Variovorax paradoxus: one gene and its partners. The protein of the gene in region 3 interacts with the protein of the main gene of each other region in a pairwise test. Links are inferred from orthologs where the notes say so. Each region holds a gene or a part of one and is shown on either strand. Other genes may lie near its edges.

Region 1 (9,209 bases), 4.0 Mb from region 3 along the record:
GCAGGCCGAGAACACGCGCGAAGGCTACGAGGCCTACCTGCGGCGCTACCGCCGCGGCCCGCACGCACGGGAGGCGCGCAACGCGATCGCCGAGTTCGACCGCCAGTCGGCGCCGCCGCCGGCCGCGGGCCCCACGAACCCCGTGCCGACCGTGATCGCCGGTGCGCCGCCCGTGTCACCGCCTCCCCCGGCCGCGGCACCCGGCATGGGCCGTGTGCAGTTCAACATCCGGCCCTGGGGCCAGGTCTTCGTCGACGGCGCGGACCGCGGCGTGAGCCCGCCGCTCAAGTCGCTGCCGTTGCGCCCGGGCATCTACACGATCGAAGTGCGCAACGGCGACCTCACGGCCTACCGCCAGCGCGTGACGGTGCAGGACAGCAAGTCCGCACCGGTCGTGAGCCACGAGTTCAAGTAGCAGAAGAGGGCCGGCGGGTCAGGGCGCGCCGGTGCGCAGCGCGCGGCGGTACTGCACCGCCTCCGCCACATGCGCGGCCTGCACGGCATCTTCCGCCGCGAGGTCGGCGATGGTGCGCGCCACCTTCAGTGCGCGGTGCGTGCTGCGCGCCGACCAGCCCAGCCGCGCGGCCGCCTGCTGCAACAGATGGCGCGCGGCGCTGTCGAGCACGGCGTGGGTGTCGATCGCGCGGCCCTGCAGCGCCTGGTTCGCATGGCCCTGGCGCCGCAGCGCGCGTTCGCGCGCGCTCACCACGCGCGCCCGGATGCTGTCGGTCGATTCGCCCGCCGGTGCATCGAGCAGCTGCGGCGCCGACACCGCCGCCACTTCGATGTGCAGGTCGATGCGGTCCAGCAGCGGGCCGCTGAGCTTGCTCTGGTAGCGCGCGACGCGCTCGGGCGTGCAGCGGCAGGGCTTCAGCGTGGAGCCGAGGTAGCCGCAGGGGCAGGGGTTCATGGCGGCGATGAGCTGGAAGCGCGCCGGAAACTCCGCGCGCCGGGCGGCGCGGGTGATCGTGATGGTGCCGGTCTCCAGCGGCTCGCGCAGCGCTTCGAGGGCGGCGCGCGTGAACTCGGGGAACTCGTCCAGAAACAGAACGCCGTGGTGCGCGCGCGAGATTTCGCCCGGCCGCGGCGGCGAGCCGCCGCCCACCAGCGCCACCGCGCTCGCCGTGTGGTGCGGCGTGGCCGTCGGGCGGCTCATCCAGCGCTCGGGTGCGAGGCGGCCGTCGAGGCTGGCGATGGCCGCGCTTTCCAGCGCCTCGTCCACGTTCATCGGCGGCAGCAGGCCGGCGAAGCGGTGCGCCAGCATCGACTTGCCCGAACCCGGCTCGCCCACCATCAGCAGGCTGTGGCCGCCGGCCGCGGCGATCTCGAGCGCGCGCTTGGCGCCCGTGTGGCCCTTGACGTCGGCCAGGTCGGCATAGCGCGGCGCACCGTCGCCGGGCGCGGCGCGCACGCGGGCCCAGCCGTCGTCGCTTGCATCGACGGGCCCGCCGCCGCTGGCGACGAATTGCCGCACCGCGTCGAGCAGGTGCCGCGCCCCGAACACCTCGGCGCCCGGCACCAGCGCGGCCTCGTGGGCGCTGTCCATGGGCAGCACCAGCCGCACGGCCGTGCCCTGCGTGTAGGTGGCCACGGCCATCGCCAGTGCGCCGCGCACGGGGCGCAGCTCGCCCGACAGCGACAGTTCGCCGGCGAACTCGTGGCCGGCCAGCCGGTGGTTCTCGATCTGCCCGCTGGCCGCGAGGATGCCGAGGGCGATGGGCAGGTCGAAGCGGCCCGAGTCCTTCGGCAAATCAGCGGGCGCAAGGTTGACGACGATCTTCTTGTTCGTCGGGAAGTCGAGGCCGGCGTTCTGGATCGCCGAGCGCACGCGTTCGCGTGCTTCCTTGACCTCCGTTTCGGCCAGTCCGACCAACGTGAAGCTCGGCAGGCCGTTCGCCAGATGCACCTCGACCGTGACGGCGGCGGCTTCCAGGCCGAGCAAGGCGCGGCTTTGCACCAAAGACAGACTCATTTTTCTCCCTCTCCCCAAGTTGGTGCGCCCGCGACATGCAGGCCCAGGACCGTGCAGCGTGCAAGCGTGTGCAACTGCCGGAAACAGGGCTTGTAACGATTTGGCGCTCACCGCCGGGCATCGCCGCCCTCTGGCCGGAGCGGTATTTGTGCACTTTGGCACGCTCCCTGCTTTGAGGGTGCTCAGGTCCAACAACACACTTGCGAGGAGTTCCCTGATGACGCACCGTACCGCCGCCCAGGCGTTGATCGTTCTGGCCACCGCACTGACCGCCTCCGGCGCCGCCATGGCCCAGGCCGCCGACGCCGCACCGGCGCCCGCGCCCCTGCTCACGGGCAATGTCACCCTGACCACGAACTACAAGTTCCGCGGCCAGGACCAGGACATGATCGGCAAGAACGACTACGCCAAGACCAAGGGCTTCAAGCCCGCCATCCAGGGCGGCTTCGACTACGCCTTCGGCGACAGCGGCTTCTACGTCGGCAACTGGAACTCCAGCGTCAACTGGCTCCAGGGCAACAGCATCGAGAGCGACCTGTACGGCGGCTACAAGTTCAAGGCCGGCCCGGTCGACATGGACGTCGGTGCGCTCACCTACATCTACCCGGGCAACTCGGTGGGCAACACCACCGAGCTCTACGTGGGCGCCACCTACGCCAACGAAGCCTTCGGCTCGTTCACGGCCAAGTACTCGCACACCGTGTCCAAGGACTACTTCGGCTACGCCGGCGCCAAGTCGGGCTCGGGCCTGAAGGGCCGCAACACCGGCTACCTGAACCTGGCCTACAGCAAGGAGATCGTGCCCAAGGTCACGCTCAAGGCTGCCGTCGGCTTCACCAACATGTCCAGCGACATCCGCAGCCTGGGCTACAAGAGCTACGTCGACTACAACGTCGGCGCGACCTACGACTTCGGCAGCGGCCTGACGCTCACGGGCTCGGTGCAGGGCGCCAACAAGAAGTCCAACTACCAGGTCGTGGCCTACCCGGGCATCGACATCCCCGACTTCGGTACCTTCGGCACCACCTACTACTCGCCCAACAAGGCGCGCTTCATCCTCACGCTGACGAAGACGCTGTAATCGACACAACAACCAGGCGCGGCCCACGTTGCCGCGCCGCCTTTCATCCATCCAGAAGGAGCAACTCATCATGAAGCTGGTCACAGCCATCATCAAACCGTTCAAGCTCGACGAGGTGCGTGAAGCACTCTCGGCCATCGGCGTGCAGGGGATCACCGTCACGGAAGTGAAGGGCTTCGGTCGCCAGAAGGGCCACACCGAGCTGTACCGCGGTGCCGAGTACGTGGTCGACTTCCTGCCCAAGGTGAAGATCGAGGCGGCCATCTCCGACGAGCTGGTCGACCGCGTGATCGAGGCGGTCGAGGGGGCCGCGCGCACCGGGAAGATCGGCGACGGCAAGATCTTTGTCTACAACCTCGAGCAGGTCGTGCGCATCCGCACCGGCGAAACGGGCCGCGAAGCCCTCTGACCGATTCCTGGCCCGAAAGAACAACGACCATGAAAAAACTTCTTGTCTCTCTTGCGCTCGGCTTGAGCGTCTTCGTCGCCGGCACTTCGGCGCTGGCCCAGGCACCCGCCGCCACTCCTGAGGCGCCGGCTGCATCGGCACCTGCTGCTGCAGCGCCCGCTCCTGCAGCGGCTCCCGCGGCTGCAGCCCCCGCTGCCGCCGAAGCTGCGCCTGCCGCTCCGGCTGCGGCGCCTGCGCCCAAGGTCGACTCCGGCGACACCGCCTGGATGCTCACCTCGACGCTGCTCGTGATCCTGATGACCATCCCCGGCCTGGCGCTGTTCTACGGCGGCCTGGGTCGCTCCAAGAACATGCTGTCGGTGCTGATGCAGGTCTTCGTGATCTTCTCGCTGATCAGCCTGCTGTGGGCCATCTACGGCTACAGCCTGGCGTTCACGGGCGACGGCAATTTCTTCGGAAGCTTCGACAAGATCTTCATGAAGGGCATCACGCAGGAGACCTTCGGCGCGCTGACCACGATTCCCGAATACGTGTTCTTCGCCTTCCAGGGTACCTTCGCGGCCATCACCGTGGCGCTGATCGTCGGCGCCTTCGCAGAACGCGCCAAGTTCTCGGCCGTGCTGCTGTTCTCGGTGATCTGGTTCACCTTCAGCTACGTGCCCATGGCCCACATCGTGTGGGGCGGCGGCCTGCTGGGCAAGGACGGCGCGCTCGACTTCGCCGGCGGCACCGTGGTGCACATCAACGCCGGTATCGCCGGCCTGGTCGGTGCCTACATGGTCGGCAAGCGCGTCGGCTACGGCAAGGAAGCGTTCACGCCGCACTCGCTCACGCTCACCATGGTCGGCGCCTCGCTGCTGTGGGTCGGCTGGTTCGGCTTCAACGCCGGCTCGGCCGGTGCAGCCAACGCCGCTGCCGGCCTGGCCTTCGTGAACACGGTGCTCGCCACCGCCGCCGCGGCCCTGTCGTGGATCCTGGGTGAGAGCCTGCACAAGGGCAAGGCCTCGATGCTGGGCGCTGCGTCCGGTGCGGTCGCCGGCCTCGTGGCCGTCACGCCTGCCGCCGGTTTCGTCGGCCCGATGGGTTCGATCGTGATGGGCCTGCTGGCCGGCCTGGTCTGCCTGTGGGGCGTGGGTGGCCTCAAGCGCATGCTCGGCGCCGACGACGCGTTCGACGTGTTCGGCGTGCACGGCGTGGGCGGCATCCTGGGTGCCATCCTGACCGGTGTGTTCGCAGCCAAGGGCCTGGGCGGCACCGGCGGCCTGACCCCCGACACCTTCACGATGGGCGGCCAGGTCTGGATCCAGGTCAAGAGCGTGCTGTTCACGATCGTGTGGTCCGGCGTGGTGGCATTCATCGCCTTCAAGATCGCCGACCTGACCCTCGGCCTGCGTGTGTCGGAAGAAGAAGAGCGCGAAGGCCTCGACATCTCCTCGCACGGCGAAACGGCTTACAACCGCTGATTCGCACACAGGAAGCGGGTGATCCGGCACGGCGCCGGCCCCGCTCCTCAAAGACCACCACCACCCTTTTCGATACAAAGAAGAACAACAGATCCCGATTTTTTCAGGCGAGTCTCCTTTGGATGTTCAGCCCGCGAGCGCTTCGGCGTCAGCGGGCTTTTTTTTGCCCGTGGCCCGCGTGGCCGGGGGCACAATCGCCCCACCATGTGGACCTCCATCGAAGACAGCCTTTGCGAACTGGGTGAGTCGCCGTTCTGGCACCCGCACGAACGCGCGCTCTACTGGCTCGACATCCCGGGCCGCGCCGTGCTGCGCACGCGCGGCGACATCGGTTCGCCCACGGCCACGGTCGAGCGATGGGCCCTGCCCACCGAGCCCGGCTGCATGGCGCCGGCACGCAGCGGTGGCTTCGTGATCGCGCTGCGCGACGGCATCTACCGCGCCCGTGAATGGGGCGGCCCGCTGGTCGCGATGGCACGCGTGGAGCACGACGTGCGCACCATGCGCTTCAACGACGGCAAGTGCGACGCGCTCGGCCGCTTCTGGGCCGGTTCGCTCAACGAGGCGAAAGACCGCGCCAACGCCGCGCTCTACTGCTTCGACGCCCGCCCCGGCGACGTGTCTCCCAACATCACGTCGATGCTGGAACACGTCACCACCGCCAACGGCCTGGCGTTCTCGCCCGACAACCGCACCCTGTACTGGGCCGACACCGCCGCGCACGCGGTGCGCGCCTGGGACTGGGATGCCGAGGCCAACACGCTGTCGCATTCGCGTGTGTTCCAGCAGTTCGACGCCAAGCCCGCGGGCTGGGTACCCGGTGCGCCGTCGCACTACGACGGCCGCCCCGACGGCGCCACCATCGACGCCGCCGGCCACTACTGGGTCGCGATGTTCGAAGGCGCGCAGCTGCTGCGCTTTGCGCCCACGGGCGAGCGCGTCGCGGCCATCGCGGTGCCGGTGCAATGCCCGACCATGCCCTGCTTCGGCGGCGACGATTTGCGCACGCTGTTCGTCACCAGCGGACGCAAGGGCCGCCCGGCCGATGAACTGGCGCAGCGCCCGGCCTCGGGCACGGTGCTCTCGATGCGCGTCGACACGCCGGGCCTGCCGGTGAATTTCTTCGAAGACTGAGTCGGGCAACTGCCGCGGATGGCCTTGCTCCACATCCCTCCGATCCAATGCCTGCTGACCTTCGAGGCCGTCGCGCGGCTGCGGCATGCGGGCCGCGCGGCCGACGAGCTGTGCGTGACGGCCAGCGCCGTGAGCCACCGCATCCGCCAGCTCGAGGCGCACGTGGGCTTCAAGCTCTTCGGTCGCAGCGACTTCAGCCTCACGGCCGACGGTGCGGCGTACCTTGCGAATGTGCGCGTTGGCCTGGCCGCGCTGCAGCAGGCCACGCCCGGCAGCCGTGACGCGGCGCTGCGTGCGCCGCGCCTGAGCGTGGCGGTCACGCCCACCTTCAGCCGCCAGTTTTTGATGCCGCGGCTGGAACTCTTTCGCAACATCTACCCCGACATCGAGCTGGCCCTGCATGTGTCGATTCCGCTGCTCGACGTCACGGCCGAACAGACCGACCTGCAGGTGCGCTACGGCATCGGCGCGTATGCCGACTGCGAGCACCGCCTGCTCATCGGCGAAGACGTGGTGCCCGCCTGCAGCCCGAGCTACCTCAACGAGTTCGGGCCCTTCGACGGCTTTGGCACCGCGGCCGAGATCGCCAGCGCGCGGCTGATCCGCAGCCCGCTCGAGCCCTGGAGCACCTGGTTCGCGAGCTGCGGCATCGACCAGCCCGAGCCGCACCTGGGCTCGCAGTTCAACGACCTGGGGCTCGTGTACGACGCGGCCGCGAGTGGCTTCGGCGTGGCGCTGGTGCGCCAGAAGCTGGGCGCCGCCTGGTTCGAATCGGGTCGGCTGGTGGCGCTGTCGGACCGGCCCGTGCCCTCGCCGCACCGCCACTACATCTGCTGGCAGCCGGGCACGCTGGAGCGCTGGGAGTGCGCGGCTTTCGTCGACTGGATCGTGCAGACGCTGCATTGACCGACAGGCCCGCGCGACAAATTTTTATCAACGCCCGGGCAAAAAACCTTCAATTCGAACGGCGTGCTTCTCCCTAGAGTGCGAGTCACAACAACAGACTCCCCGGAGACAACGCATGACCTGGCAGCAGATCTACGACCCGTTCGGCAACATGATCATTTCCACCGCGCTCGCCGCGATCCCGGTGGTGGTGATGCTCGCGTGCCTTGGTTTCTTTCACATCAAGGCGCACATCGCCGCTGGCCTCGGCCTGCTGGCCGCGCTGGTGGTCGCCGTGTTCGCCTACGGCATGCCGGCCGAAATGGCCGGGCGCGCCGCGCTCTTCGGCGGCTTCACGGGCCTGCTGCCGATCGGCTGGATCGTGCTGAACATCATCTTCCTGCAGCAGCTGGCCGAACAGAACGGCAGCTTCAAGGTGCTGCAGGACTCGCTCTCGGGCATCACCGAGGACCGCCGCATCCAGCTGCTGCTGATCGCGTTCTGCTTCGGCGCGTTCTTCGAGGGCGCGGCGGGCTTCGGCACGCCGGTGGCGGTCACGGCCGGCATCCTGATCGGCCTGGGCTTCTCGCCGCTGGCCGCCTCGGGGCTCTCGCTGATCGCCAACACGGCGCCGGTCGCGTTCGGCGCGCTCGGCACGCCGGTGATCACGCTGGCCAAGGTGCACGGCTACGACCTGATGGAAGTCACCGCGATGATCGGCCGCCAGTTGCCGTTCTTCTCGCTGCTGGTGCCGTTCTGGCTCATCTGGGCCTTCGCGGGGCGCAAGGCGATGATGGAAATCTGGCCGGCCATCGTGGTCACGGGCGTGTCGTTCGCGGTGCCGCAGTACCTGGTGTCGAACTTCATCGGCCCCGAGCTGGTCGACATCATCGCGGCCATCGTGTCGATGGCCAGCCTGGTGCTGTTCCTGCGCGTGTGGCAGCCCAAGAACGTGTGGCGCTCGCCCTCGCTGCGCGGCAAGGACGTGAGCGCGCACGAGGCCAAGCCGCCGGCCGCCATCGTCGTGCACAGCCGCGAGGCGCTGGTGCGCGCGTGGATGCCCTGGGTGATCCTCTCGGTGTTCGTCTTCATCTGGGGCCTGCCGTCGGTGAAGACCGCGCTCAACGGTGTCTTCGCACCGTCGTTCCCGATGGGCGGGCTGCACAACCTCATCGAGAAGATGCCGCCGGTGGTGACGGCGCCCACGAAGGAAGGCGCGGTGTACGTGCTGAACCTGCTGTCGGCCACGGGCACCGGCATCCTGCTGTCGGCGATCGTGAGCGCGCTGTTCATGAAGTACAACCCCGTCGAGATCGTGCGCACCTTTGTCCGCACGCTCTGGATGGTGCGCTACTCGCTCATGACCATCGTGCTGATGCTCGCGCTGGGCACGCTCACGCGCTACTCGGGCACCGACACCACGCTGGGCCTGGCCTTTGCCAACACCGGCGTGTTCTATCCCTTCTTCGGCACGCTCATGGGCTGGATCGGCGTGGCCATGACCGGCTCCGACACCGCATCGAACGTGCTGTTCGGCGGCATGCAGAAGGTCGCGGCCGACCAGCTCGGCCTGGCGCCCAACCTCATGGGCGCGGCCAACAGCTCGGGCGGCGTGATGGGTAAGATGATCGACGCCCAGTCGATCGTGGTGGCCTCCACCGCCACGCGGTGGTTCAATCACGAAGGCGACATCCTGCGCTACGTGTTCTTCCACTCGATCGCGCTGGCCTCGCTGGTCGGCCTGTACGTGACGCTGCAGGCCTATGTGTGGCCATTCACCCTGATGGTCGTCCGCTGAAAGTTGCTCCCGCCATGAATGCTCCCGTCACGACCGACCAGCACACGCAGCTGTCGAAGGCGGAGCGCCAGGCGCAGGTGGTGCGGGCGCTGCAGGCGCACCTGCCCGCGCATGCGCTCATCTGGCACGCCGAAGACACCACGCCCTACGAATGCGACGGCCTCACGGCCTACCGCCAGCGTCCGCTCGTGGTGGCCCTGCCCGAGACCGAGGCGCAGGTGGCCGCCGTGCTCAAGGCCTGCCACCAGCTCGGCGTGCCCGTGGTCGCACGCGGCGCCGGCACCGGGCTCTCGGGCGGCGCGATGCCGCACGCGCTGGGCGTGACGCTCTCGCTCGCCAAGTTCAACCGCATCCTGAAGGTCGACCCCGTGAGCCGCACGGCCGTCGTGCAGTGCGGCGTGCGCAACCTCGCGATCAGTGAAGCGGCCGCGCCCTTCAACCTCTACTACGCGCCCGATCCGTCGAGC
Region 2 (9,419 bases), 340 kb from region 3 along the record:
CGGTGACAAGCCTGCCGAGGAACTGCCGATGCTGTTCCAGCGCATCCTGTCTAACTGCACGCTCGACTGGTTCCGCCGCCAGAAGACCCGCCGCGCCCTTTTCTCCAACCTCAGCGACTTCGAACCGGCCGACAACGGCGAGGATTTCGACCTGCTGGAGAACTTTGTCTCGCCAACCGACTCCAGGGAATCGGAGAGCGCCGAAGACACCACCCGCCGCAGCCAGGTCTTTCACGAAATCGAAGAACAGATCGCGGCTTTGCCCGGCCGTCAACGCGAGGCTTTCCTGATGCGTTACTGGGAGGAAATGGACGTCGCAGAGACGGCCGCCGCAATGGGCTGCTCCGAGGGCAGCGTCAAAACCCATTGTTCGCGAGCTGTCCACGCTCTGAGCAAGGCGCTCAAGGCCAAGGGAATATCGCTATGAACACTAAGGTTCCAACCTCTCAATCCAGCGCAGCAGAAGACCGCTTCGGCCAACGGCTGGCGGCCCGGCTGTCGGACGCCAACCAGGCGTTGCCGCACGACATCAGCGAGCGTCTGCGCATTGCCCGTTCGCAGGCCGTGGCTGCGCGCAAGCAAGCGCCGCAGCTGCGCACGGCATCCGCCGCGGTCCAGTCTGGCCACACGGTCACGCTGGGCGGCAGCTGGTGGACGCGCATCGGTTCGGTGGTGCCCCTCATCGCCCTGGTGGCCGGCCTGATCACCATCAGCGTGCTTCAGGACGACGACCGCGCCAGCGAACTTGCCGACGTCGACTCGGCCCTGCTGACGGGCGACCTGCCGCCCGCCGCCTATACCGATCCGGGCTTCGCTCAATTCCTGAAGTCCGACAGCGCCTCCGACTGAACACCTTGCCCGACCGAATGCGACGCCGCTCCGTTTCCCGTGCGAAAACCCTGCTTCCGTTGCGCCCGCTTCCGGCGGGCGCCGTCGTTTGGGCCGGCGCGCTGGCAGCCGCCGCCTTCGGCCTGACGCTGGCCGATGCCCAGACGTTGCCCGAGGCCACCAAGCCCGCCGCGCATGCCGCAGCCACCAATGGCGCGGCAAGCCCCAAGGCCGTCGCGACGACCAAGCCCCTCTGGAGCGACCTGAGCACCGAACAGCAGCACGCCCTGAAGCCCCTGGCTTCGCACTGGAACACGCTGAACGTCGGCCAAAAGCGCAAATGGCTTGCCCTGTCGCGCAACTACGCGAACATGCCCGCCGACGACCAGGTCACGCTGCACAGCCGCATGATCGAGTGGGCGGCGCTGAGCAACCAGCAGCGCGCCCAGGCCCGCCTGAACTTCGCCGAGGTCAAGCGGGTCCCCGCCGATGAGCGCCGGCTCAAATGGGAGCAATACCAGGCGCTGAGCGAAGAAGAAAAACGCAAGCTCGCCGAGCGCGCACCGCCCAAGCCGCGCGGCGCCGCCCTGCCGGTGCGCCCGGTTTCGTCGCAAAAACTGGTGCCGGTGCCGGCCGTCACGCCGCCGGGGCAGCACACGCCCCGCATCGTGCCAGCCATGCTCCCCACGCCCGTGCTGCCGCCGGCAGCCATCGCGGTGAGTTCGCCTGCTGCGTCGGAACGCGCGACCACACCGGCCAGCGTCATCGCCGTGCCGGCCGCCTCGGCGCCAAGCAGCCTCACGCCGCCGCCGGTGCCCGCCGAGGCCCAGGTGCCGGCCCCGTCAGCGGCATCGGCGCCTGCGGCCTCGTCCTCCGCCCCCTGACCGAAGGTTTCGATGGTTTCCAGTTCTCCCGAGGCCTCGGGACCCGGCCAGTCCGCCTCGCCCTCCGCTTCCACGCCCAACGCCCCCGCTCCCGCAGTGCCCGGCCTGTGGCGGCGCATGGCGTGCTGGCTCTATGAGGGCATGCTGCTGTTCGCGGTCGCCATGATGGCCGGCTGGCTGTTCAGCGCCCTCAGCCAGATGCGCAATGCCATGGACGAGACGCGGCGCCCCCTGTTGCTGGGCTACCTGTTCATCGTCTTCGGCGTCTATTTCGTCTGGTTCTGGTCCAAGGGCCAGACTCTGGGCATGAAGACCTGGAATATCCGTATCGTCGACCGCCAAGGCCGGCCGGTGACCCAATGGCGCGCACTGGCTAGGTACATCTTCAGCTGGGTCTGGCTGCTGCCGCCACTGGCTTTGCATCCCCTGCTGGGCGTGCCCGTGGTTGAAACCATGGTCCTGCTGTTCGGCTGGATCGCCGTCTGGGCCCTGCTGGCCCGCTTTCACCCCGAACGCCAGTTCTGGCACGACGCCTGGGCCGGTACGCGGCTCATCACCTCCAAGCCGATGAGCCGCCAATGAGTGCCCTGCCCGACCCCGCCGTGAACCCGCAGAAGGCCCGCAAGGGCTTCGAACGCGTCTGGCATGCCACCCTGATCTCGCTGCACGGCCTGCGCGCCGGCTGGAGCGAGCCGGCGTTCCGCCAGGAAGCCATCCTGTCGATGCTCATGATCCCGGCCGCGTTCTGGCTCGGGCGCAGCTGGGTCGAGGTGGCACTGCTCGCCGGCAGCGCCATCCTGGTCATGATCGTCGAATTGCTCAACACGGCGGTCGAAGCCGCCATCGACCGCATCGGCCCCGAGTGGCACGACCTCTCCAAGCGCGCGAAGGACATGGGCAGCGCCGCCGTTCTGCTGTCGCTCACGCTGTGCGGTGGCATCTGGGCCGCGGCCCTGTGGCAACGCTTCGTGTCATGAGCGGGTCTGCCGCCTGCGGCATGATCGCAAGATGACTCCTGAATTTTCGATTTGCGTGTATTGCGGCTCGCGCCCCGGCGAGCGCCCCGAGTTTTCCCAGGCCGCCCAGGCCGTGGGCCACTGGATCGGCCAGAACGGCGGCCAGCTCGTCTACGGCGGCGGCCGCACCGGCCTGATGGGTACCGTGGCCGAGGCCACCCGGCTGGCCGGCGGCCGCGTCGTCGGCATCATTCCCAAGGCCCTGGTCGACAAGGAACTGGCCAACCCCCTGTGCGACGAGCTGCACGTGGTCGACACCATGCACGAGCGCAAGGCCATGATGGGCGAGCGCGCCGACGCCTTCCTCGCGATGGCGGGCGGCATCGGCACCTTTGAAGAGCTGTTCGAGATCTGGACCTGGCGCCAGCTCGGCTACCACGACAAGCCGACCGGCATCCTCAACACCGCCGGCTACTACGACGGCCTGCTGGGCTTCCTGGCGCACAGCGTGCGCGAGGGTTTCATGGGTGAATGGCAGATGGACCTGGTCCGCACCGGCACCGACGTGCCCGAACTGCTGACCGCGCTGCGCGCCGAGGTCCCCCTGCACCCCCGCGACGACAAGCTGTCAGAGAACCTCTGACCTGAGAGCCCCAAAGGCAGCCTCCGGCCCCATTCCAGCGAACACCGAGGAACCGGCTTTGCCGGGCCTCTGGTGTTGCCCCCGGCAGGGGGTTGGCGAAGCGACACGAAGTGCGCGTAGCCTGGGGGCGAGCCTAAACTGCGTTTTCGTTTTCTTCGCCGGTGCGGATGCGCACGATGCGCTCCACCTCGGTCACGAAGATCTTGCCGTCGCCGATCTTGCCCGTGCGCGCCGAGCTCACGATGGCTTCGATGCAGCGCTCGACGTCGCTCTCGTTGACGACCACTTCGACCTTCATCTTGGGCAGGAAGTCGACCACGTACTCGGCGCCGCGGTACAGCTCGGTGTGGCCCTTCTGGCGGCCGAAGCCCTTGACCTCGGTCACCGTGAGGCCGGTGACGCCCACTTCGGCCAGGGCTTCGCGCACGTCCTCGAGCTTGAAGGGTTTGACGATGGCGGTGATCTGCTTCATGGTTTTGGTGCTCCGGCGGTTTCGTTGAACTTGCTGGTGATAGGGTAACGCCAATCCTTGCCGAAGCTTCGGTGGGTGACCCGGATGCCTACGGGCGCCTGGCGCCGCTTGTATTCGTTGATCCTGATGAGCCGCGCAACCCGCTCGACCACCGCGCGGTCGTAGCCCGCGGCAATGATCTCGTCGATGCCTTCATCGTCCTGCATGTAGCGTGCCAGGATGCCGTCCAGCACGTCGTACGGCGGCAGGCTGTCCTGGTCGGTCTGGTCGGGGCGCAGTTCGGCGCTCGGGGGGCGCGTGATGATGCGCTCGGGAATCGGCGCCGCGCCGGTGCCGTACGGGTCGTGGGCGTTGCGCCAGCGCGCCAGCGCGAACACCGTGGTCTTGAGCAGGTCCTTGATGACCGCGAAGCCGCCCGCCATGTCGCCGTAGAGCGTGCAGTAGCCGGTGGCCATCTCGCTCTTGTTGCCGGTGGTCAGCACGATCGCGCCGAACTTGTTCGACAGCCCCATGAGCAGCGTGCCGCGGATGCGGGCCTGGATGTTCTCTTCGGCCGTGTCTTCCGGCCGCCCCTTGAACTCCCCGGCCAGCGCGGCCTTGAAGGACTCGAAGGTGTCCCTGATCGAAATCTCGTCGTAGCGCACGCCCAGCCGGCCCGCCATGTCGCGCGCATCGATCCAGCTGATGTCGGCCGTGTAGGGCGAGGGCATCATCACCGCGCGGACCTTGTCCTTGCCCAGCGCGTCGACCGCGATCGCGAGCACCAGCGCCGAATCGATGCCGCCCGAGAGCCCGAGGATCGCGCCCGGAAAACCGTTCTTGCCGATGTAATCGCGCACGCCGAGCACCAGGGCGTCCCACAGCTGCGCTTCGGCATCTCGTGGCGCGGCGATGGCCGACGGATCGGCCACGACAGCGACGCCGCCCTGCGCTCCATGTGCGAGTTCCATGAAAACCAGCCGCTCGCGAAAGCTCTCGGCCTGCGCGGCCAGTGCACCGTCGGCCTGCAGCGCGAACGAGGCGCCGTCGAACACCACCTCGTCCTGCCCGCCCACCAGGTGGGCGTAGACCAGCGGCAGGCCCACGGCGCGTGCGCGGTCGGCCATGCGCGCCACGCGCTCGCCTTCCTTGCCCACGTGGTACGGGGAGGCGTTGATCACCGCCAGCACCTCGGCGCCGCCGGCGCGCGCCAGCTCGGCCGGCGCGTCGAACCAGGCGTCTTCGCAGATCAGCAGGCCGACCGACACGCCGCCCGCCTCGAACACGCAGGTGCCCTGCCCCGGCGTGAAGTAGCGGCGCTCGTCGAACACCTGGTAGTTCGGCAGCTCGCGCTTGGCGTAGGTTTCGAGGATGCGGCCTTCCTTGATGACGCTGGCCGCGTTGTGGCGCAGTTGCACCGCCACGGATCGGCTGCGCAGGCTGACGCCGCTGGGATGCCCCACCACCACGACCATGTCTTTGAGATCGGCCAGCGCGGCGGCGATGCCTTTCACGGCATCATCACAGGCTTCGGTGAAGGCGGGACGGAGGAACAGGTCCTCCGCCGCATAGCCGGCGATCGAGAGTTCGGGTGTCAGCAGAAGGCGCGCGCCCTGCGCGTAGGCCTCGCGGGCGGCGCCGACGATCTTCTGCGCATTGCCGGCGAGGTCGCCCACCACAAAATTGAGTTGCGCGATGGCGAGCTTGAGCGTCATACAGAAGGAAGAAAAAGGCTTGAACGATTATGTCATTCGGGTTCTGGCGTCGCCGTCGGACATCGACCCGCAAGCCTGGAACGCCCTGCTCGCGGCGCAGCCCGAGCCCTCGCCCTTCATACGCCACGAATACCTCGCGGCGATGCACGACAGCGGCAGCGCCTCGCCCGAGCGCGGATGGACGCCGCAGTTCATCACGCTGTGGCGCGGCGACGTGCTCGAAGCCGCCTGCGCGCTCTACCTGAAGGACCATTCCTACGGCGAGTACGTGTTCGACTGGGCCTGGGCCAACGCCTACGAGCAGCACGGCTTTGCCTACTACCCCAAGGCCGTGGTGGCGGCGCCCTTCACGCCCGTGCCCGGCGCCCGTCTGCTGGCGCGCGACGCGCAGAGCCGCACGCTGCTGGTGCAGGGGCTGGTGGCCGTCTGCAAGGAACAGGAACTTTCGTCTCTGCATCTGCTGTTCGGTGCCGATGCCGACATCGCCGCATGCACCGAAGCCGGGCTCATGCTGCGTCACACGGTGCAATTCCACTGGACGAACACAACCCCCTCGATTGGCACACAGGCCGGCTACGTCGACTTCGACGCCTTCCTCGCGAGCCTCTCGCACGACAAGCGCAAGAAGATCCGCCAGGAGCGCCGCAAGGTGGCCGACGCCGGCGTCAGCTTCCGCTGGTCGCGCGGCGCCGACATCGCGACCGCCGATTGGGATTTCTTCTACCGCTGCTATGAGCGCACCTACCGCGAGCACGGCAACCCGCCCTACCTCACGCGCGACTTCTTCCAGCGCATGGCCGACACGCTGCCCGAGGCGTGGCTGCTGTTCGTCGCGGAGCGCGACGGGCGCCCCATCGCGACCAGCCTGATCGCACTCTCCACCGATGAAGCCCAACCGCTGGTGGCCTACGGCCGCTACTGGGGGGCGCTGGAGCGCGTCGACTGCCTGCATTTCGAGGCCTGCTACTACCAGCCGATCGCCTGGTGCATCGCGCACGGCGCGGCACGCTTCGAGGGCGGCGCGCAGGGCGAGCACAAGATGGCCCGCGCGCTGATGCCGGTGCGCACCACCAGCGCCCACTGGCTCGCGCACCCGTCGTTCGCGGACGCCGTCGAGCGCTTTCTCGAGCGCGAGGGCGCCGGCATCGAGAACTACATGGACCACCTCGGCGAGCGCAGTCCATTCAAGGCGGCCTGAGCGGCGTGGGAGCGCCGGGGGCTGATATAAACCCGCCCGGCACTCAAACAACCACACACAACACACAGGGAGCACCGATGCCATTCGTCGGACTGGGACTGCACATCCTCATCGCGCTGTATTTCGCCGTGCATGCCATGCGCCACGGCAAGCAGATGTACTGGCTCATCATCCTTTTCAGCTTTCCATTGCTCGGCAGCATCGTGTACTTCGTCGTCGAGTACCTGCCCGCCTCGCGCATGCAGCGCACCGCCGGCAAGGTCGCGAACGCGGCCATCGGCTTCATCGACCCCGAGCGCGAATACCGCGCCGCCGCCGATGCCTACGACCTGGCACCCACGGCGCAGAACAAGCTGCGCCTGGCCAAGGCGGCGCTCGACCGGGGCCAGGCGGCCGATGCCGTCGGGCACTACCGCGACGCGCTGAAAGGCCCCTTCGCTTCCGACCCCGAGTTGCAGTTCGGCCTGGCCAGCGCCCTGGTCGCCGAAGGCAGCCCGGCCTCGGGCCGCGAGGCGCACCTGGCGCTGCAGGCCCTGCGCGCCACCCGCGACGACTACCGCAAGGACGAAGTCGCCGTGCTGAACGCCCGCGCGCTCGCCGCCGAGGGCCGCACGCCGGAAGCGCGCGAAGCCTTCGAGACTGCGCTGAACACCTACAACACCGTGGAAATACGTGCCCGCTACATCGCGTGGCTGGCCCAGCAGGGCGACACCGCCGGTGCGCAGCGCCTGTGGGGCGAGCTGCAGCAGGCTGCGCGCCACTGGAACTCGCATGCGCGAGGCGTCAACCGCGAATGGATGCGGCTGGCCGGGGATGCGGTCCAGGGCTGACGGCCCGGAGCATCCAGGCCGTCGTTCAAACGAAAGAAAAAATTACTTCTTGTAGGCGGCGATGCCGTCAAGAATTTCCTTCTTGGCGGCGTCGATGCCTTCCCAGCCCAGCACCTTGACCCACTTGCCGGCTTCCAGGTCCTTGTAGTGCTCGAAGAAGTGGCTGATGGCCTTCAGGCGCATCGGGTTCACGTCGTCGACGGACTTCCAGTGGCTGTAGATCGGCAGCACCTTGTCGGTGGGCACGGCCAGCACCTTGCCGTCGACGCCGGCTTCGTCTTCCATCATCAGGATGCCCAGGGGGCGGCAAGGCACGACCACGCCCGGCAGCAGCGGGTAAGGGGCAATGACGAGCACGTCGACCGGGTCGCCGTCGCCCGACAGGGTCTGCGGCACGTAGCCGTAGTTGGCGGGGTAGTACATGGCCGTCGTCATGAAGCGGTCCACGAAGATCGCGCCCGATTCCTTGTCGACTTCGTACTTGATCGGGTCGGCGTTCATCGGGATTTCGATCACGACATTGAATGCGTCGGGGACGTTCTTGCCGGGGGAGACTTTGTCGAAGGACATGACGTTTTTCGAGTAGTTGAAAAGTATGAGACGGATGGGGACAAACCCGGAGTTTACTTTCCGTGTCACGGGCCGGTCGCACGCCCGTGTGTTTTTGCCTGTAAATTGCAACCGTTGGCCAATCGGCTCCGCACCTCCGGTGCAGTGAGCTTCGAGGAAGCAACGCGGCGGAGAACATGGTCCCGTACGCGTTGCGCGCAGGGCCCAGGCTGTCCGTCTCCACAAGTCACAACGAACGAATGGAGAAGCAAAGCATGAGCGGCAACACCCCCCTGATTCTTGCCATCGTCTGCGGCCTGGTGGCCGTAGGCTACGGTTTCTGGGCCCGAAGTTGGATTCTCGCCAAGGACCCGGGCAACGCCCGGATGCAGGAAATCGCCGCGGCCATCCAGGCCGGCGCCTCCGCCTACCTCGCCAAGCAATACACCACCATCGCGGTGGTCGGCGTGGTGCTCGCGGTACTCATCGCCCTCTTCCTCGACCTGACCACGGCCGTCGGCTTCGTGGTCGGCGCGGTGCTCTCGGGCGCCTGCGGCTTCATCGGCATGAACGTGTCGGTGCGCGCCAATGTGCGCACCGCGCAAGCCGCGACCAAGGGCATCGGCCCGGCGCTCGACGTGGCGTTTCGCGGCGGCGCCATCACCGGCATGCTGGTGGTGGGCCTGGGCCTCTTGGGCGTGACGGGCTTCTACTGGTTCCTGGCCGGCAGTGCGCCGAAGGCGGACCACAGCCTGGCGGCCCTGCTCAATCCGCTGATCGGCTTTGCCTTCGGCTCCTCGCTGATCTCGATCTTCGCGCGCCTGGGCGGCGGCATCTTCACCAAGGGCGCTGACGTCGGCGCCGACCTGGTGGGAAAGGTCGAGGCCGGCATTCCGGAAGACGACCCGCGCAACCCGGCCGTGATCGCCGACAACGTGGGCGACAACGTCGGCGACTGCGCCGGCATGGCGGCCGACCTGTTCGAGACCTACGCGGTGACGCTCATCGCCACCATGGTGCTGGGCGCGCTGATGGTCACGGCGGCGCCGCTGGACGCGGTGCTGTACCCGCTCGCGCTGGGCGGTGTGTCGATCATCGCGTCGATCATCGGCTGCTTCTTCGTGAAGGCTTCGCCGGGCATGGTCAACGTGATGCCGGCGCTCTACAAGGGCCTGGCGGTCGCGGGCATCCTGTCGCTGATCGCGTTCTGGTTCGTCACGAGCTGGATCATTCCGGACAACGCCATCGCCGCGAGCGGCAGCCAGCTGAAGCTGTTCGGCGCCTGCTTCGTGGGCCTGGCGCTCACGGCCGCGCTGGTGTGGGTCACCGAGTACTACACGGGCACGCAGTACAAGCCCGTGCAGC
Region 3 (9,602 bases):
CGCGATGGCCTCGCCGCTGTCGATCAACGACGCGCTGGAGCTCATCGAGGTCCGGCTGGTGAACGAAGTGCTGTGCATGCGCCTGGCCGCGGCGGCCATCACCGAAGGCGAACTGGCCGAGCTGCAGGCCATTGCCGAGCAGTTCGAGGCGGCGGCGCGGCGGCGCGATGCGATGTCGGTGATGAACCTCGACCGCCTCTTCCACGAGAAGATCGCTGCAGCGGCGCGCAACGCGATGCTGCAGGACATCCTGAGCGTGCTGCACGCGCGCTCGCAGCGCTTCTGGGCGATTTCACTGGCCGCCGAGGGACACCTGGCGGAGGTGATCGAAGAGCACCGCACCATCGTCGCCACGCTGCAGCGGCACGATGCCGACGCGGCGGCCGAAGCGGCGAAGACCCATGTGCTGTCGTTCAAGGCGTCGATGCTGAACAGCCAGCGCTGATCGACAGCGCTTCGGGCGCACCAACCCCCATGAAAAATGCCCTCCAGACCAAAAGCCTGGAGGGCATTTCTTGTTGACCTGATTCAGGCCGCTCGCACGGCCTGAGGGTGCCCGATCAACCCACCCACTTGCGCGCGTTGCGCCAGATCTGCATCCACGGGCTCAGTTCGCTCTTGTCGCCCGACGTCCAGCTCATCTGGATGTTGCGGAACACGCGCTCGGGGTGCGGCATCACGGCGGTGAAGCGACCGTCCGGCGTGGTCACCGAGGTCAGGCCACCCGCGCTGCCGTTCGGGTTGAACGGGTACTGCTCGGTCGGCTGGCCGTGGTTGTCCACGAAGCGCATTGCGCCGATGGCCTTGGCGGCGTCGCCGCGGTGCTTGAAGTTGGCATAGCCCTCGCCGTGCGCGACTGCGATCGGCAGGCGGCTGCCGGCCATGCCCGCGAAGAAGATGCTGGGCGACTCGAGCACCTCGACCATCGACAGGCGCGCCTCGAAACGCTCGCTCTGGTTGGTGGTGAAGCGCGGCCAGGCGTCGGCGCCCGGAATGATGTCGGCCAGCTCGGCGAACATCTGGCAGCCGTTGCACACCCCCAGGCCGAAGGTGTCGTCACGGCCGAAGAAGGTCTTGAACTGCTCGGCCAGCTTCGGGTTGAAGGTGATGCTGCGCGCCCAGCCGATGCCGGCGCCCAGCGTGTCGCCGTAGCTGAAGCCGCCGCAGGCGACCACGCCCTTGAAGTTGGCGAGGTCCGCCCTGCCCGTCTGCAGGTCGGTCATGTGGACGTCGTAGGCCTCGAAGCCGGCTTCGGTGAAGGCATACGCCATCTCGACATGCGAGTTGACGCCCTGCTCGCGCAGGATCGCGACCTTGGGGCGCGATTGCAGGATGGCCGGCGCTGCAGGCTGTGCGTTCGGCAGGAACACATGCATGCCCGGGTCGTTCGGCACGCCGGCGGCGGCGTGCTCTGCATCGGCGCAGGCCGGGTTGTCGCGCTCGCGGGCGATCTTCCAGCTGACCGAATCCCACACCTGGTGCAGGTCGTGCAGGCTGGCGCTGAACACCGACTTGGCATCGCGCCAGACTTCGAGCTTGCCCTTGCCGGCGTCCATCGTGGAACTTGCGGGCCGCGTCTTGCCGACAAAATGGCTGTGCGCGCTGAGGCCGTGGGCGCGCAGCACCTGCATGACGTCGTTGCGCTCGGCCGTGCGCACCTGCAGCACCATGCCCAGCTCTTCGTTGAACAGCGCCTTGAGCGTGAGTTCTTCGCGGCGCGCGCTGACCTGCTGGGCCCAGTTCTTGGCGTCGCCGGTTTCCATGCGGCTGTCGGAAATGCCGTCGCCTTCGGTGACGAGCATGTCGACATTCAGCGCCACGCCCACATGGCCGGCAAAGGCCATTTCGCAGGCGGTGGCGAACAGGCCGCCGTCGCTGCGGTCGTGCATCGCGAGGATCTTGCCGTCGGCGCGCAGCGCGTTCACGGCGTTGACCAGCGCGACCAGTTGCGCCGGGTCGTCGAGGTCGGGCACGGTGTCGCCGCTCTGGTTGAGCGTCTGCGACAGGATGCTGCCGGCCATGCGGTGCTGGCCACGGCCGAGGTCGATGAGCACGAGCGTGGTGTCGTCTTCCGTCGCGTCAAGCTGCGGCGTGAGCGTGCCGCGCACGTCGGCCAGCGACGCGAAGGCGGTGACGATCAGGCTGACCGGCGACGTGACCTTCTTGGCTTCGCCATCGTCCTTCCACTGCGTGCGCATCGACAGCGAATCCTTGCCGACCGGAATCGACACGCCCAGCGCCGGGCACAGTTCCAGGCCCACGGCCTTGACGGTCTCGTACAGCGCGGCGTCTTCGCCGGGTTCGCCGCAGGCCGCCATCCAGTTGGCCGACAGCTTGACGCGCGACAGCTCGATCGGCGCGGCCAGCAGGTTGGTGATGGCCTCGGCCACGGCCATGCGGCCCGAGGCCGGCGCATCGAGCGCAGCCAGCGGCGTGCGCTCGCCCATGCTCATCGCCTCGCCGGCAAAGCCCTTGTAGTCGGCCAGCGTCACGGCGCAATCGGCCACGGGCACCTGCCACGGGCCGACCATCTGGTCGCGGTGCGTCAGGCCGCCGACGGTGCGGTCGCCGATGGTGATGAGGAAGCGCTTCGAGGCCACAGTCGGGTGCGCGAGCACGTCGATGGCGGCCTTCTGCAGGTCGACGCCCGTGAGGTCGAGGGGCTTGAAGCTGCGCGCCACGGTCTTGACGTCGCGGTGCATCTTGGGCGGCTTGCCGAGCAGCACGTCCATCGGCATGTCGACCGGCTGGACTGCGGCGCCTTCGTCGGCCACCAGCAGCTGGCGCTCTTCGGTCGCCACGCCGACCACCGAGAACGGGCAGCGCTCGCGTTCGCAGAAGGCCTTGAACTGTTCGAGCGATGCCGGCGCGATGGCCAGCACGTAGCGCTCCTGGCTTTCGTTGCACCAGATTTCCTTGGGCGCCATGCCCGATTCTTCGAGCGGCACGGCGCGCAGGTCGAAGCGCGCGCCGCGGCCGGCGTCGTTGGTCAGCTCGGGGAACGCATTGCTCAGGCCGCCCGCGCCCACGTCGTGGATCGCCAGGATCGGGTTGGCCGCGCCCTGCTGCCAGCAGTGGTTGATGACCTCTTGCGCACGGCGTTCGATTTCGGGGTTGCCGCGCTGCACCGAGTCGAAGTCGAGTTCGGCCGCGTTGGCGCCGGTCGCCATCGAGCTGGCGGCGCTGCCGCCCATGCCGATGCGCATGCCGGGGCCGCCGAGCTGGATCAGCAGCGAGCCGGCCGGGAACAGGATCTTCTTGGCCTGGGTGGCGTCGATGCTGCCCAGGCCGCCCGCGATCATGATGGGCTTGTGATAGCCGCGCTGCACGGTGTCGAGGTCGCTCGCCACGGCCTGCTCGTACTCGCGGAAGTAGCCCAGGAGGTTGGGACGGCCGAATTCGTTGTTGAACGCGGCGCCGCCCAGCGGGCCCTCGGTCATGATCTGCAGCGGGCTGGCGATGTGCTCGGGCTTGCCGTAATGACCCTCTTCCGGCCAGAGCTTGGAGACCGTGAAGCCGGTCAGGCCGGCCTTGGGCTTGGAGCCGCGGCCGGTGGCGCCTTCGTCGCGGATCTCGCCGCCCGCGCCGGTCGAGGCGCCGGGGAACGGGGAAATGGCGGTCGGGTGGTTGTGCGTCTCGACCTTCATCAGCACGTGGCTCAGAGCGCTATCTTTTTGATAGCTCTGCGAGCCTTCGACGGGAATGAAGCGCTCGATGGTCGCGCCTTCCATGACCGAGGCGTTGTCCGCATAGGCGATCACCGTGTGCTGCGGGTTCTGCTTCTCGGTGTGGCGGATCATCGAGAACAGGCTCTGGGGCTGGGCCACGCCATCGATGGTGAAGTTGGCGTTGAAGATCTTGTGGCGGCAGTGCTCGCTGTTGGCCTGCGCGAACATCATCAGCTCGACGTCGCTGGGGTTGCGACCCAGGCGGGTGAAGGCTTCGACGAGGTAGTCGATTTCGTCTTCCGCCAGCGCCAGGCCGAAGCCCGTGTTGGCCGCCACCAGGGCGTCGCGGCCGCCGGTTTGCACGTCGACCTGCGCCATCGGCTGGGCCGGCAGTTCGCTGAACAGGCTGGCCGCCTGCTCGACCGCGGCGAGCACCGATTCGGTCATGCGGTCATGCAGCGGGCCGGCCACGGCGGCCAGGGCGTCGCCCTCGAGCACAGGGGCCTTGCCGATCAGCGGGGCCTTGAGCTTCAGGTGGTACTGGGTGACGCGCTCCACGCGGCGCAGCGCCAGGCCGCAGTTGTGGGCGATGTCGGTGGCCTTGGAAGCCCAGGGCGACACGGTGCCCAGGCGGGGCGTGACCACGACCGAGGCGCTCGCCTTGGCCGCCACGGCCTCGAAGGGCTCGCCGTAGGTCAGGAGCGCGGCAAAGCGTTCGCGGTCGGCCGCATCCAGCGACCCATCAGTGACCACCAGGTGGACGAAACGGGCCGAAATGCCCTCGATGCGCGGCTCGATGGCCTGCAGTTTCGGCAGCAGCTGCCGTGCACGGAAATCGCTGAGTGCGCTGCCGCCCTCGAACAGGGTTACGACAGGAAGGGCTTGGGATGCGGGCTGCGTCACGGTCGATGGGGGGCCTGGGGGCCGCGTTGGGAATCAAGGAATCTGGGCGGAGGGCCGCTGACTGGGGTCATCCGCGTTAACCCGGGATTTTAGCCGGGTCAATGGGATAATTCGGGGCATGAGCATTACCTACAAAGACGCCGCAGGCATCGAAGCCATGCGGGTCGCCTGCCGCCTCGGCTCCGAGGTGCTGGACTACCTCACGCCCTTCATCAAGCCCGGCATCACGACCAACGACGTGGACCGGCTGGCCGCCGAATACATGGTCAAGCAGGGCACCACCTCGGCCACGGTGGGCTACATGGGCGCCAGCAGCGTCCCGTTCCCGAAGTCGCTGTGTACCTCGGTGAACCACGTGGTGTGCCACGGCATCCCCAATGACAAGCCCCTGAAGAAGGGCGACATCATGAACGTCGACGTCACCGTCATCAAGGACGGCTGGTTCGGCGACAACAGCCGCATGTTCGTGATCGGCGACGCCTCCATTGCGGCCAAGCGCCTGTGCAGCGTCACCTTCGAAGCCATGTGGCACGGCATCCTGCAGGTGCGCCCTGGCGCTCACCTGGGCGATGTGGGCCATGCGATCCAGAAGTTCGCCGAAGGCCAGGGCTTCTCGATCGTGCGCGAGTTCTGCGGCCACGGCGTGGGCCAGCGCTTCCATGAAGAACCCCAGGTGCTGCACTACGGCCGCCCGGGCACCATGGAAGAGCTCAAGCCCGGCATGATCTTCACCATCGAGCCGATGATCAACGCCGGCAAACGCGACGTGAAGGAAGACTTCAAGGGCGGCCAGTACGATGGCTGGACCATCGTCACGCGCGACCACTCGCTGTCGGCCCAGTGGGAGCACACCGTGCTCGTCACCGAAACCGGCTACGAGGTGCTGACCCTTTCCGAAGGCAGCCCGCCGCTGCCGGCCTTCGTCACCTCGACCAAAACCTGACGCGCCCAAGCGCGCCCCCGCCGTGATCGAAGCAGCCAAGATCGACGTGGCAATGCTGCGCGAAGCCTATCGCGCGAAAAAGCTCGCCCTTTTCGACACCCTGCGCTTCGCACGCGCGCCCACCCGCAGCGTCCACACGGTGCTGCGCCAGCTCTCGGCGCTGGCCGACCAGACACTCACGGCGCTCTGGAACGAAGCCGGCTTCGGCGACGCCTTCGCGCTGGCCGCGGTCGGCGGTTTCGGGCGCGGCGAGCTGTTCCCCTACTCCGACGTCGACGTGCTCCTGCTGCTGCCGCCCGACGGGCAGGACAGCGGCATCGACCCGGCGCGCATCGAGGCCTTCATCGGCCAGTGCTGGGACGCCGGCCTCGAGATCGGCTCCAGCGTGCGCACGCTCGACGAGTGCCTGGACGAGGCCGCCAAGGACATCACGGTCCAGACCTCGCTGCTCGAGTCGCGCCTCATCACGGGCGACAAGAAGCTCTTTGCGTCCTTTCGCCGCCAGTTCACGCAGGCCATCGACCCGCAGGCTTTCTTCGTGGCCAAGTCGCAGGAAATGCGGCACCGCCACCAGAAGTTCGACAACACGCCCTACGCGCTCGAACCCAACTGCAAGGAATCGCCGGGCGGCCTGCGCGATCTGCAGACCATCCTCTGGATGAGCAAGGCCGCCGGCTTCGGCAGCCGCTGGGACGACCTGGCGAAAAACGGTCTGGCCACGCCTTTCGAGGCACAGCAGATCAAGCGCAACGAAGCCTTGCTCTCGCTGATTCGCGCCCGCCTGCACGTGATTGCCAACCGCCGCGAAGACCGGCTGGTGTTCGACCTGCAGACCGCCGTGGCCGCGAGCTTCGGCTACGAGAGCGAGTCGCAGCGCAAGTCGAGCGAAGCGCTGATGCGCCGCTACTACTGGGCGGCCAAGGCGGTGTCGCAGCTCAACCAGATCCTGCTGCTCAACATTTCCGAGCGGCTGCAGCCCATCGACGAGCAGCCCACGACCATCAACGAGCGCTTCTACGAGCGCGCCGGCCTCATCGAGATTGCCAGCGACGACCTCTACGAGCGCGAGCCGCATGCGGTGCTCGAGACCTTCCTGCTGTACCAGAAGACCATCGGCGTGAAGGGCCTGTCGGCGCGCACGCTGCGCGCGCTGTATAACGCGCGCCACGTGATGGACAGCAAGTTCCGCAACGACCCGGTCAACCACGTGACCTTCATGCGGATCCTGCAGCAGCCCTACGGCATCACGCATGCCTTCCGGCTGATGAACCAGACCTCGGTGCTGGGGCGCTACCTGCGCGTGTTCCGCAGCATCGTGGGGCAGATGCAGCACGACCTGTTCCATGTGTACACGGTCGACCAGCACATCCTGATGGTGCTGCGCAATGTGCGCCGCTTCTTCATTGCCGAGCATGCGCACGAGTACCCGTTCTGCTCGCAGCTCGCGGCCGGTTGGGACAAGCCCTGGATTCTTTACGTCGCCGCCCTCTTCCACGACATCGCCAAGGGCCGCGGCGGCGATCACTCCACGCTCGGCGCACGCGACGTGCAACGGTTCTGCAAGCAGCACGGCATCGCACGCGAAGACGCGAAGCTCATCGAGTTCCTCGTGGCCGAACACCTGGTGATGAGCCAGGTCGCGCAAAAGCAGGACCTGAGCGACCCCGAAGTCATCGGCGCCTTCGCCAAGCGCGTGGGCAATGAGCGCTACCTCACCGCGCTGTATCTACTGACCATTGCCGACATCCGCGGCACCTCGCCGCGCGTGTGGAATGCGTGGAAAGGCAAGCTGCTCGAAGACCTGTACCGCTTCACGCTGCGCGCGCTCGGCGGGCGCATGCCCGATCCCGACGCCGAGGTCGAGTCACGCAAGCGCGAGGCGCTGGTGCTGCTCGCCCTGCATGCGCAGCGCTTCGAGGCGCACAAGGCGCTGTGGGACACGCTGGACGTCGGCTACTTCATGCGCCACGACGCCACCGAGATCGCCTGGCACGCCAAGCAACTCTCGCGCTTCGTGCCGCCGAAGAACGTGCCCATCGACCCGAAGGCGCTGCCCATCGTGCGCGCGCACCTGTCGCCGGTGGGCGAAGGGCTGCAGGTGGTGGTCTACACGCCCGACCAGTCCGACCTGTTCGCGCGCATCTGCGGCTACTTCGATCAGTCGTCGTTCAGCATCCTGGACGCCAAGGTCCACACCACGAGCAACGGCTATGCGCTCGACACCTTCCAGGTGGTGACAACCTTCCAGCCCGACCACTACCGCGACCTGATCAGCATGGTCGAGACGGGCCTGGCGCAAACGCTCACCGAGGCCGGCGCCCTGCCCGCGCCGAGCATGGGACGCGTGTCACGCCGGGTGCGCAGTTTTCCGATCAAGCCGCGCATCAGCCTCGTGCCCGACGACAAGGCGCAGCGCTGGCTGCTCAGCATCTCGGCCAGCGACCGCGCGGGGCTGCTGTATTCGGTGGCGCGCGTGCTCGCGCGGCATCACCTGAACCTGCAACTGGCGAAGGTGACGACCTTGGGCGAACGGGTGGAAGACACCTTCCTGATCAGCGGGCCGGAGCTGCAGGGCCAGAAGACGCAGTTGGCCATCGAGACCGAACTGATGGCCGCGCTCGCCTGAGCGGCGCACAAAAATTCGCTTTTCCCAAGATCCAGCGCGGCAGGTGTTGCGTAGGGGTGAGTTAAACGGTTTCCGATTGTGAACGCCGTTCGACATTTGTTGTCGATTATTAACAGCTCCAACACAATGCCCCGATATGGACATCGCAGAGCCCGTTTTTCAGCACTACGAACGGCGCGCGTGCAGCGCACAGTGGTTGGCATTCAACCGGGGCATAGCCGCCGAACTGAGTGCCGGTCTGCCGCCTGAAGACATTCGCCAGCTTTTCTTCCGCATCGGCCAGCGCGTGGCCAACGCCTTGCCCGTGTCCCCGTGCGACACGCTGGCCGACCTGCAGTCGCAGTTCAATGCGCGCTGGGACGGCATCGACTGGGGCTTCAGCAGCCTGCGCGAAGAGGCCGACTGCCTCGCCATCACGCACGCGTGCAGCCCCCTGGCCATGGCCTTCGGCCCCGAGGCACTGGGCTGGAGCAGCGGCTTCTTCGAAGGCGTCTACCAGGCCTGGTTCGACGCCCAGCGCATGCCGCCCTCGCTGCGCGTGACGGCGCTCGAACGCCATGCGCCGGCAGGCCCCGTCGTCGCGCTGCGCCTCGCGAGGAGCTCGCCATGAACCCCGACGACCGCTCTGCCGAAGACGTCGCCGGCCTGTTTCGCAAGTTCGGCGGCGACGCCCACGCGTACAAGGAGTTCGAGCCCCCCGAGGCACAGGCGCAGGCCGCGAGCCCCTGGCCGCTGCTCTCGGGCGGGCCGATCGATCGCACGCCGGCGGCGGCGCCCGCGATGGCGCCCATGCCACCCGCTCCGTCCGTTCCGCCGGCGCCCTTTGCCGCGCCGGTGGCGCCGCTGTTTTCCGCGGCTGCCGGCCCTGCGCCGAACGAACTGCAGGCGTTGTTTGCCCGGCTCGCGGAGCCCGCGCGCACCGCGGTGCCGCCGGGTCCCATGTCACGCTGGCGCCGGCCGACGTGACGATGGTCGTCATCCCTGTCATTTCCTCCAAGGGCGGTGTCGGCAAGACGACCATTGCCGCGAACCTCGCCACCACCCTCGCGGCGCGCGGACGCCAGGTGCTGGCCATCGACCTCGATCCGCAGAACGCGCTGCGCTTTCATGTGGCGAACGACCCGCACCACGGCGGTGAAGATGGCCTGCTGGCTGCGGCGGCCGGCCAGCTGCCCTGGACGCAGGCGATGTGCCCCGCGCACGGCGGCGTGGTGCTGCTGCCCTTCGGCACGGTGGACGACGAGCGGCTGATCGGCTTCGAGCACGAGCTGTCCCGCCGCCCCGGCTGGCTGGGCGACACGCTGGCGCGCTTCGGGCTGCCGCCCGACATGCTGGTGATCGTCGACACGCCGCCCGGTCCCACCGTCTATCTGCAGCAGGCGCTGCGTGCGGCCGACGTCTGCGTGATCCCGGTGCTCGCCGACGCCGGCTCGTTCGCCACGCTGCCGATCGTCGAGCGCAT

The links.
Region 1: the proteins of GFK26_RS24425 (region 3) and glnK interact in binary tests that used the Escherichia coli proteins (3 or more experiments, as listed by UniProt). The link is inferred for Variovorax paradoxus from one-to-one orthologs.
Region 2: the proteins of GFK26_RS24425 (region 3) and GFK26_RS22850 interact in binary tests that used the Escherichia coli proteins (3 or more experiments, as listed by UniProt). The link is inferred for Variovorax paradoxus from one-to-one orthologs.

The regions. Positions count from the first base shown.
Region 1 is NZ_CP045644.1:1,280,892-1,290,100, reverse strand. What follows is about bases 2,004-4,792. They hold glnK (P-II family nitrogen regulator), read left to right. Parts: upstream 2,004-3,123; coding sequence 3,124-3,462; downstream 3,463-4,792. Other genes in these bases: GFK26_RS05790 (ammonium transporter), read left to right, coding at 3,492-4,792; GFK26_RS05800 (TorF family putative porin), read left to right, coding at 2,190-3,053. In the rest of the region: GFK26_RS05810 (serine/threonine-protein kinase), read left to right, coding at 1-415; GFK26_RS05805 (YifB family Mg chelatase-like AAA ATPase), read right to left, coding at 434-1,972; more of GFK26_RS05790, read left to right, coding at 4,793-4,925; GFK26_RS05785 (SMP-30/gluconolactonase/LRE family protein), read left to right, coding at 5,130-6,059; GFK26_RS05780 (LysR substrate-binding domain-containing protein), read left to right, coding at 6,078-6,965; GFK26_RS05775 (L-lactate permease), read left to right, coding at 7,081-8,742; GFK26_RS05770 (FAD-linked oxidase C-terminal domain-containing protein), read left to right, coding at 8,757-9,209. UniProt on the Escherichia coli protein: Involved in the regulation of nitrogen metabolism. Regulates the activity of its targets by protein-protein interaction in response to the nitrogen status of the cell.
Region 2 is NZ_CP045644.1:4,950,153-4,959,571, reverse strand. The notes cover bases 2,115-5,113. They hold GFK26_RS22850 (P-II family nitrogen regulator), read right to left. Parts: upstream 3,784-5,113; coding sequence 3,445-3,783; downstream 2,115-3,444. Other genes in these bases: GFK26_RS22845 (NAD+ synthase), read right to left, coding at 3,780-5,113; GFK26_RS22855 (TIGR00730 family Rossman fold protein), read left to right, coding at 2,721-3,311; GFK26_RS22860 (diacylglycerol kinase), read left to right, coding at 2,291-2,689; GFK26_RS22865 (RDD family protein), read left to right, coding at 2,115-2,294. In the rest of the region: GFK26_RS22880 (RNA polymerase sigma factor), read left to right, coding at 1-427; GFK26_RS22875 (DUF3619 family protein), read left to right, coding at 424-849; GFK26_RS22870 (DUF3106 domain-containing protein), read left to right, coding at 867-1,712; more of GFK26_RS22865, read left to right, coding at 1,725-2,114; more of GFK26_RS22845, read right to left, coding at 5,114-5,477; GFK26_RS22840 (GNAT family N-acetyltransferase), read left to right, coding at 5,497-6,675; GFK26_RS22835 (hypothetical protein), read left to right, coding at 6,753-7,505; ppa (inorganic diphosphatase), read right to left, coding at 7,548-8,075; GFK26_RS22825 (sodium-translocating pyrophosphatase), read left to right, coding at 8,330-9,419. UniProt on the Escherichia coli protein: P-II indirectly controls the transcription of the glutamine synthetase gene (glnA). P-II prevents NR-II-catalyzed conversion of NR-I to NR-I-phosphate, the transcriptional activator of GlnA. When P-II is uridylylated to P-II-UMP, these events are reversed.
Region 3 is NZ_CP045644.1:5,293,424-5,303,025, reverse strand. The notes cover bases 5,159-8,340. They hold GFK26_RS24425 ([protein-PII] uridylyltransferase), read left to right. Parts: upstream 5,159-5,536; coding sequence 5,537-8,140; downstream 8,141-8,340. Other genes in these bases: bcsD (cellulose biosynthesis protein BcsD), read left to right, coding at 8,277-8,340; map (type I methionyl aminopeptidase), read left to right, coding at 5,159-5,514. In the rest of the region: GFK26_RS24440 (GntR family transcriptional regulator), read left to right, coding at 1-445; purL (phosphoribosylformylglycinamidine synthase), read right to left, coding at 561-4,571; more of map, read left to right, coding at 4,690-5,158; more of bcsD, read left to right, coding at 8,341-8,750; bcsR (BcsR/BcsP family cellulose biosynthesis protein), read left to right, coding at 8,747-9,106; cellulose biosynthesis protein BcsQ, read left to right, coding at 9,109-9,602.